3 regions of the Pseudoalteromonas sp. Of11M-6 genome follow, and region 1 is predicted to be linked to each of the others. Evidence: predicted binding sites of a transcription regulator. Region 1 holds the regulator's gene; each other region holds the start of a gene.
The links. The regulator sigma-54, encoded in region 1, starts transcription at its own class of promoters, with help from an activator protein. The targets are predictions, from matches to a motif close to GTTGGCACGNNNNTNGNNT.
Positions count from the first base shown of each region.

Region 2: a site for sigma-54 is predicted at 1,160-1,178, ahead of MHN32_RS03395 (flagellar basal body rod protein FlgF). Genes of this name have one in related genera too.
Region 3: a site for sigma-54 is predicted at 1,257-1,275, ahead of MHN32_RS20625 (DUF2726 domain-containing protein). Genes of this name have one in related genera too.

Region 1 is NZ_JAKRFW010000001.1:218,586-221,755, reverse strand. It holds gene ptsN (PTS IIA-like nitrogen regulatory protein PtsN) at 1-108, opposite strand, end outside; gene hpf (ribosome hibernation promoting factor) at 110-397, opposite strand; gene MHN32_RS01010 (RNA polymerase factor sigma-54) at 427-1,926, opposite strand; gene lptB (LPS export ABC transporter ATP-binding protein) at 1,973-2,698, opposite strand; gene lptA (lipopolysaccharide transport periplasmic protein LptA) at 2,698-3,170, opposite strand, start outside.
Region 2 is NZ_JAKRFW010000004.1:44,227-47,396, forward strand. It holds gene flgE (flagellar hook protein FlgE) at 1-1,091, shown strand, start outside; gene MHN32_RS03395 (flagellar basal body rod protein FlgF) at 1,215-1,979, shown strand; gene flgG (flagellar basal-body rod protein FlgG) at 1,996-2,784, shown strand; gene flgH (flagellar basal body L-ring protein FlgH) at 2,801-3,170, shown strand, end outside.
Region 3 is NZ_JAKRFW010000058.1:19,267-22,436, reverse strand. It holds gene MHN32_RS20635 (hypothetical protein) at 1-624, shown strand, start outside; gene MHN32_RS20630 (NYN domain-containing protein) at 665-1,171, shown strand; gene MHN32_RS20625 (DUF2726 domain-containing protein) at 1,316-1,906, shown strand; gene mtnN (5'-methylthioadenosine/S-adenosylhomocysteine nucleosidase) at 2,015-2,722, shown strand; gene MHN32_RS20615 (cobalamin biosynthesis protein) at 2,722-3,170, shown strand, end outside.

The sequences.
Region 1 (3,170 bases):
AATTTGGCTATGAGCCAGTTCGCTGATGTATTCTAAAATACGTTTTTTGCTATTAAAAAGGACCGCAGCTTTACTGCAGTCCTTGTTCACTAATTCACTTAATTTCATCTTAGTGTCGAGTGAGCTTCTCTTTGTGTTTAATAACTTGACGATCTAGCTTGTCGATAAGGCCATCAATTGCGGCATACATATCTTGATGCTCTGTTGATGCAAATAGCTCGCCGCCGTTTACGTGTAATGTTGCTTCTGCTTTTTGTACTAGTTTCTCGACATCAAGGATCACATGCACATTATTGATATGATCAAAGTGCCTTTCTAGCTTCGCAAACTTGTTGGTGACATAGTCTCTTAATGAGTCAGTAATTTCTACATGGCGACCAGTTAGATTTAGTTGCATAAGCATTTTTCCTTCTTGGGTTTTACGTCTTATATCAAGCTTTTACGCTGATTTGACGGTGGAATGGCTAGGGATTCACGATATTTTGCAATCGTACGTCTCGCTACCTTAATTCCTTGCTCAGCTAAGATATCTGCAATTTTGCTGTCACTCAATGGCTTCGCGGTATTCTCTGCAGCTATCAGCTTTTTGATAAGTGCTCTAATTGCTGTAGAAGAGCACTCACCTCCATTTTCCGTACTTACATGGCTAGAGAAGAAATACTTCAGCTCAAATATTCCCCGAGGTGTATGCATGTATTTTTGTGTTGTCACACGGGAAATTGTGGACTCATGCATCTCAACCATTTCAGCAACATCATTTAGCACCATAGGGCGCATTGCTTCGGGGCCATGTTCAAAGAATGCCTGTTGTTGTTGCACAATGCAATTGGTAACTTTTAATAAAGTATCATTTCGGCTTTCTAAGCTTTTAATAAACCACTTTGCTTCTTGTAAATGTGAGCGAATAAACTGACTATCCGTACTGGATTTCGCCGTTCTAGACATCGCAGCGTAATGGTCATTTACTCTTATTTTAGGCATAGCATCAGGATTTAGCTCTACGACCCAACGACCTTTTACTTTTTTCACCGATACGTCAGGGATCACATATTCAGGCTCTTCATGAATAATGCTTGCCGCAGGCTTTGGGTTAAGGCTATGTATTAACGTCATGACCTCTTTGAGATCGGCTTCTTTAAGGCGCGTTTTCTTAGCCAAAGTTCGATAGTCACGGCTGGCAAGCAAGTCGATATGCTCTGTCAGGATCATTTTTGTTTCGGCAATCCATGGGGTATCTGGGGCGAATTGGTTTAGCTGAATGCATAAGCATTCTTGTAAACTACGCGCTGCGATACCGACAGGGTCAAAAAGCTGAATGCGTTTGAGTACGGCTTCGACTTCATCTAGCTCAATAGGCTCTTCGCTATTCTCGTCATTAATGCTTTCTAAAATGTCTTCGCAAGACAGTGTTAGAATGCCTGACAGGTCGACCGCTTCAATAATCGCAATCGCAATAGCTCTATCTGTTGGACTAAATGGTGTCAGTTCGAGTTGCCACATGAGATAATCGTGGAGAGATTCAGAGGTTTCCCCTTGATAAACATTATCGTCATCGGGAAGTGGACCTGAGCTTGCAGCAGGCGCTGCACTCATATACTCGTCCCAAGTGACATCCATGGCAAGGTCATCGCTCACAGTGTCTTTGCTCATGGCGGTATCTGAGTCTATCTCATAGTCACTAACCTGCGTTTCATCGGCTGAATCTTGATTGTCGTCAGCACGGCTCTTTTCTTGGCTGTGTTGGTCAGCGTTTTCGCCGTCAGTATTATCACCTTCTTCCACTTCCAACAATGGATTGCTGTCTAATGCTTCTTGTATTTCTTGTTGCAGATCCAATGTACTAAGCTGCAGCAAGCGAATGGCTTGTTGCAGTTGCGGAGTCATTGTAAGTTGCTGCCCCATGCGCAGCTGTAATGATTGCCTCATGTATCTCTAACAATCCTTTTTAACAGTTATTAATACTACGTCTTAACTATAGCTTGAATTGTTCGCCTAGGTAGACATCTCTTACGGTTTGATCTGCCAAAACATGTTCTGGCGTGCCTGCAGCGATTAACTCACCATGTGAAACGATGTAGGCCTTTTCACATACGTCCAGTGTTTCTCTAACGTTATGATCGGTGATAAGCACACCGATACCACGGTTTTTTAGGTGCTCTATGATTGTCTTTATATCTAACACCGAAATAGGATCAACACCAGCAAAAGGTTCATCTAACAGGATAAACTTAGGGTTTGCGGCTAAAGCGCGAGCAATTTCGACTCGTCTTCTTTCGCCTCCCGACAATGCCATGCCCTGTGAGTCGCGAATGTGTTGAATATTAAACTCATCCAGTAACTCGTTTAGTTCAGCTTCTCTTTCAACTTTAGATAAGTCTTTTCGAGTTTCTAAAATCGCCATCAAATTTTGATAGACCGTGAGTTTTCTAAAGATTGAAGACTCTTGCGGTAGATAGCCAATACCAAGTCGTGCACGGCTGTGCATCGGTAACAAAGTGATATCTTCGTCATCAATCTGAATATAGCCTTTGTCGCTTGGTACTAACCCTACAATCATGTAGAACGTAGTGGTTTTACCTGCACCATTTGGTCCTAATAAGCCTACAATACTGCCAGCCTGAACACTTAAACCAACATTTTTGACGACCTGACGACCCTTATAACTCTTTGCTAGACCAGTTGCTTTGAGCTCGCTCATTAATTGTTACCTTCTTCCTGCGCTTTTTTCTCTTTAGCGTCTTTTTTGTCATCAACAGGAACAAGGATGGTTCTTACTCGAGAGTCTTCTTGGTCTGAGCGCTCAGCGCTGATCAATTGCTTTTCAATGTCATAGGTGATGACTTGAGCATTGATTTTTTGCCCAGTTTGATTGATTTCAGCATCACCAGAAATCACTAGGGTTCCCTTCGCTACGTCGTAACGGATTTCATTTGCTTTGGCTTCTAGCAAGTTGCCATCGGGTTGACGTTCGCTAAAAGTGGCAGGGCTGCCAGTTGCCACAAGCAGTTGCTTGTTAATGCCAAGTTCCGCGCGACGGTGGACCTCTAGGCGATCGGCATTTATCTTTCTGTTGCCATGAATAATAACAACATTCTGTTCAAAAATACCGATGTTGCTTTGCAGTTGCGCTTGCTGACGGCCAGCATCAATAATGACTTCATTTTGTTCTG
Region 2 (3,170 bases), on a different contig from region 1:
CTCGAGCGGGTGCATTTAAGCTCAACAAAGACAACTTTATCGTGAATGCTAAGGGTGATTACTTGCAAGGCTTTCCAGTCGATCCATCTACAGGTGATACCACGTCTTTGAGTTTAAGCACAACATCACCCGTTCAAATTCCAGATGCATCAGGTTCTCCTCGTGCAACATCGCAAATCTATACCTCGTTTAACCTAGATGCGACTGCGCAACCACCTACGATTGCTTTTGATCCTGAGCAACGTGCCTCATATAATTCAAGAACAGCAATTACGGTATATGACTCGTTGGGTGAATCACATACATTGCAGTTATTCTTCAGAAAAACAGCGGATAATGAGTGGTCTACTTACGCAACAATGGACGATAAACCTTTTAACCATAATGCGCAGCAAATTGATCCAGCAGCAACACCACCTGTTCCTTATACGCCAGTTAGTGTGTTCCGTTTCGATGCTAGCGGTATTCCATCACAGACGGCTGCCGATCCTTCAGCTACGCCGCTTGTTTTTAACAACAATACTGGCTCGACATTTAACCCCTTAAGTCTTGCTGGACCTCAAGATGCAGTTGACCCAACTATCGGTATGTCAAACTTGCTTGATAACGGTGCAACTTTTCCGAATGATATTGTTGTTAACTGGCGTGATGAAGCAAATACTGCTCAAAAGCTACCAACGCAATATTCATCGGGTCGATTTGAAGTAAAAGCATTGGAGCAAGACGGTGCGACCGTTGGCCGTTTAGCAGGTATTGATATTGGTACTGATGGTAAAGTTGTGGCTTCATATACTAACGGCGACTCAACGTTCTTAGGGCAAGTCGCGCTAGTACGCTTCCCGAATTCTCAAGGCCTTCAGGCGATTGGTAATACTGAGTGGAAGAAGAGCCTATCTTCTGGTGAACCACTTGCAGGCGAGCCAAACACAGGTACTCTCGGTGGTATTAGTTCATCTGCGTTAGAGCAATCGAACGTCAACCTCACAAACGAGTTAGTTGACCTTATCAGCGCCCAACGTAACTTCCAAGCGAACTCTCGAGCGCTTGAGGTTAACTCAACATTACAACAAAATATATTACAGATCCGATAATATATTATGCCCTCCAAAGGCTGCTACAAAGGCAGCCTTTTTTATGTCCGTCAAAAACATCTCGTCACTTTGGCACTGTGCTTGCATTAACTAGACTAAGTTTGAATTTTATAGGTCATCGTCATGGATAAAATGGTGTATATCGCAATGTCAGGCGCTAAGCAAAGCTTACGTGGTGTGGCACTTAAGGCGAATAACCTTGCTAATGCCAATACGACTGGCTTCAAAGCAGATTTTGCTCAAGCGCGCTCAATGCAGGCGTTTGGTGAAGGGTTACCTACACGGGTTTTTGCTATGCAAGAACGCCCAGGGACCAATATGACCGGTGGCGCAATCGTTGAAACTGGCCGTGAGCTAGATATTGCAGTAGATGATAAATCATGGATCAGTGTTGTTGATGCCTCGGGTGAAGAAGCTTACACCAAAGTCGGCACGCTCAATATTCGTAATGACGGTGCGTTGGTCACAGCTCATGGGCGTCAACTTATTGGCGAAGGTGGACCTATTGTCTTACCTATCCCCGTTGATAAAGTGGTGTTTAGTGACGATGGCTCTATTCAAGTGCGTCCACAAGGCGCTCCTGCTAACTTTCTTGAAGTGGTTGATCGGCTGAAAATTATTGAAGCAGATAATAATAAGCTGCAAAAAGGCAATGACGGCCTTTATAGACCAAAAGAAGATAAGCTAGAAGATGGGATCTGTGGCTTTTGTGAAATATCACCAACCGCAAAAGTGATGAGTGGCTTCTTAGAGATGTCCAACGTCAATCCCGTTCATGAGATGGTGGATATGATCAACCATCAAAGACAATTTGAAATGCAAATTAAGCTGATGAAAACAGCTGAAGAAATAGATGAGCGACACACTTCGCTCCTACGCATAGTTTAAGAGTGAGGTAGAGATCATGAATCCGGCATTGTGGATAAGTAAAACAGGCTTAGATGCTCAGCAAACTGATATTTCAGTTATTTCGAACAACTTGGCGAACGCCAGTACCGTCGGCTACAAAAAGAGTCGGGCGATATTCGAAGACTTATTATATCAAAACATCAATCAGCCAGGTGGCCGCAGCTCTCAAGATACAGAATTACCGTCTGGTTTGATGCTTGGTGCAGGTGCCAAAGTAGTCGCCAACCAAAAGAACTTTTCTCAAGGTAATATGTTAAGTACCGAAAACTCTTTGGATTGGATGATCCAAGGCCCGGGCTTCTTTGAGATTCAGATGCCAGATGGCACAACTGCGTATTCAAGAAACGGTCAGTTCACGACGGATGAAGAAGGTCGAATTGTTACCTCAGGTGCGGGTTTTCCTGTGTTACCTGAGATGAACGTACCCGACGATGCGCAGTCAATTACTATTTCTCAAGATGGTGAAGTATCGGTGCGCGTTGCAGGACAAGCTGAAAACGTTGTTATCGGACAGTTGACGATCAGTGACTTTATTAATCCATCAGGTCTTGAACCGATTGGACAAAACTTGTACACAGAAACTGCGGTAAGTGGTGCACCAGTACAAGGTAATCCAAGCGTTGAAGGGCTAGGTAAGATTGTGCAAGGCGCACTTGAAACGTCAAACGTTAATGTGACCGAAGAGCTTGTAAATCTAATTGAGACACAACGCGTGTATGAGATGAACTCAAAAGTGATTTCAACGGTAGATCAGATGCTGAGCTACATTAATCAACAGCTGTAATTGGGTAGGGGGTATTATGCGTGCATTATATTTAGCCATCGTAACGGTCGCTGCATTATCTGGATGTAGTACAACACAAAATAAAAATGTGGTGCGTGACGATCCGTATTATGCGCCTATCTATCCCGAGGATAATCAAGCCCAAATGGTGGCAACAGGGTCATTATTTAATACGCAGTTTTCCAATGATCTTTATGCTGACAAAAAAGCGTTAAGAGTCGGCGATATTATTACCATCGTACTCAGAGAAACGACTCAGGCGACCAAAGCTGCAAATTCTGAGCTGGATAAATCCAGTGATTCGAGCTTAGACCCTGTGATTGGTCTTGGTGGCAATGCCATTAATATCGGAAAAGAAGCAATACAGTTTGGTGCTAAATCCAGTT
Region 3 (3,170 bases), on a different contig from region 1:
CTCGGCTGGTATTTGCAGCAAAGTATTTATATCCCCTCAAAGCCTTTAGAAATTAAGGCAATGAAAACCTATTTGGTTATTGAGCCTGCCAAGCCCAAGGTGGAGCATATTGAGACACCAGCGATAACTGAAGATAAGCCAGTAAAGGAGTTAAAACCGACGCTGAAGGACGATACGGTTGAAGTACTAAAAACTGCGCAAACGGAACCAAAAAAGCCTACGGTTGAAAGTACAACCAAGCACATAGCCAAAGCAGCAGTCGTCACGCAACCTAAAAAGTTAGACCATCGCAAAGCAATCTCTCAATTTCGTCAGCAACTTTTAGAGCGCACTCCCAGTGACGTTGTACTCAGCCAAAACCAAAAAAAGCCGCAGCAGATCACCGTACCTAAAGCGCATCAAACCAGTGCTGCGAGCAAGCCAAGAGAGCTACTCGCGTCCACACCACATTATAAAGTCTACCGTGAAAATGGCTTGTGCTATACTGAGGTTAGACTCGATCCGAGTATTCCTACACCAGAGGGATTAAGTAATAACTGGCGTACTCCGCCTCGCCCTTGCGATGGCGGTGCCATTAAAAAAGCCTATGATGCCGCGATGAGTAAATGGCTAAACAAACGCTAATCTTGCTATCATAAAGCAAATTTATTGCTAAGAGTCCATTATGGAAAAAGTCACCATTTTAGTTGACGCTCAAAATGTTTATTACACCACCAAACAAGCCTACCAAACAGGCTTTGACTATAACGCGTTTTGGCGTAAAGCAACGGCTAATCGCGAGGTATATCAAGCCATTGCCTATTCCAGCGAACGGGGTAACGACAAACAAAAGCAGTTCCAAAATATCCTGCGAGCGATTGGCTTTGAGGTGAAGTTAAAGCCTTATATTCAACGTGCCGATGGCTCCGCAAAATGTGATTGGGATGTTGGCATTACCATTGATGCCATGGAATGCGCGTCAGGATCCGATGTAATAATTCTAGTAACTGGCGATGGTGATTTTGATTTACTCGCGAATAAACTCAGAGATAAATACCATACCCGAGTCGAAGTTTACGGCGTGCCGCAGCTTACCGCCGCCTCACTGATCCGTGCCGCTAGTGAGTTTATTCCTATTGATAGTAAACTATTAATTAGTCGACGCAGGTCTGAAATACATCACGGCGATTAACACTGTCAGATACGTTCCTATACGACAAATAGTCCACCTCCATAGCCAACCACAAAAATTCTTATGACTTGCCGTAAAGTAATTTTATGGCACAGCTATTGCTTATAAAACCACAGATGTCATTTTTTTGATTTGGAGTTTTGTATGGAATTTGCGTTACTTGCTATTTTGGCTCTAGTGGTCGTTGCTTCCATTGTCGCTTCTAAGTACACCGATGTGGGTGGCAATCCTTATCCATTTAATCGTAAAGAATCTGTTTTTACCACCGTTGAAGCATCGTTTCTACATTTATTAGAACGTGCCGTTGGCGATAGATATAAAATCGTTAGCCGCATTAAGCTCATTGATGTGATTGAGTGCAAGCCGGGTATCTCTCCAAAAGCACGTCGTGCTGCGGTAACTAAAGCTAAGAATAAGCAGTTGGATTATGTCTTGGTAGACAAAGAGACACTGAAAATTGTTGCCGCTGTTGACTTGGTCAATAACGCCAATAAAAACGGCCATAAAGCACAAAAAGATTGGTTTGTAAGTGGCGCTCTGGAATCTGCGGGTATTCCACACATTCGTATGAAAATCAAAAGTGGCTACCAAAGCGCTGAGGTCCGTGCGGCAATCCTATTCAAGCTTGGCCAAAAAGTGGAGATGCCAAAGAAAACCAGAAACCGCACCTACAAACCTGCGGTACTGTCTCCTTCACAGGCAAAAGCACAGTCAACTCAGTTGGCAGAAATCTAGCAAAACGGGCGTCAGCCCGTTTTTTGTTTTACCTATCAAAACCCCTTTCGTATAATAAAAGCAATTTTGACACTGGGGCTTTCCCCACCACAAATTAGGAATCTTTTGATGAAAGTAGGCATTATCGGCGCAATGGAGCAAGAAGTTACCATTTTGCGTAACACCATGGAAAACCCGCAAACATTGACCAAAGGTGGCTTTACTTTTTATACCGGCAAACTGGCTGGTCTTGACGTAACGCTTGTACAGTCTGGCATTGGTAAAGTGGCAGCAACAGTTGCGACAACTTTGCTTATCGACAACTTTGCGCCAGATTGCGTGATCAACACGGGTTCTGCAGGTGGCTTTGAACCATCACTAAACGTCGGTGATGTGGTGATTTCAAATGAAGTACGTCATCACGACGTTGATGTTACTGCATTTGGCTATGAAATTGGTCAAGTTCCACAAATGCCGGCTGCGTTCACTTCGCACACAAAATTGGTTGAAGCTGCAGAGCAAAGCGTACATGCGCTTGAAGGCATTCAAACTATGGTTGGTTTGATCTGTACGGGTGACTCCTTTATGTGCGACCCAGTACGCATCGACAAGGCGCGTGCAGACTTCCCGACGATGTTAGCAGTAGAAATGGAAGGTGCGGCAATTGCGCAGGCTTGTCATTCTTTAAACACGCCATTTGTTGTGATCCGCTCGCTATCTGATATCGCCGGCAAAGAATCACCGCAATCATTCGAAGAGTATCTAGAAGTCGCTTCTGTTAACTCTTCTAAAATGGTGATGGCACTACTTAATAAGCTGGATAAGGTTACGCTTTAGTGCTCGACAGCTTGCTTCAGGCCCATGAGGGCCTGATCATTTTCTTACTGGCGATTTTTGCCAGCCTAGGGATAAGGTTATCAACACTTTATCACCCTAATCTTATTCTTAGCCTTATATTTAAAGCGATTGCCGAAAAAGTTTATCGCCCCAAAGCGGCTTCTAGTTATCAACTGTTATCAGGCACACTGGGATTCCTCCTCCCTATATTAACCATCACCGTATTAACTTATGCGATTATTAGCTTTGCTTTTTATCCTAATTGGCTCGGTGGGCTGGTGTTGTTTTTATGCTTAGATATTAGCCATGAAAGCCGTGCTAAGCGTATTTCCGCGCTGATAAAGTCAAAGCAAAAAGTAACCGCAAGAGCCGTGTTGCAAGGAATGGTAGCAAGAGATGTAGAGAAGCTAACAGAGCTTGGTATTTGTAAAGCCACCATAGATAGCAC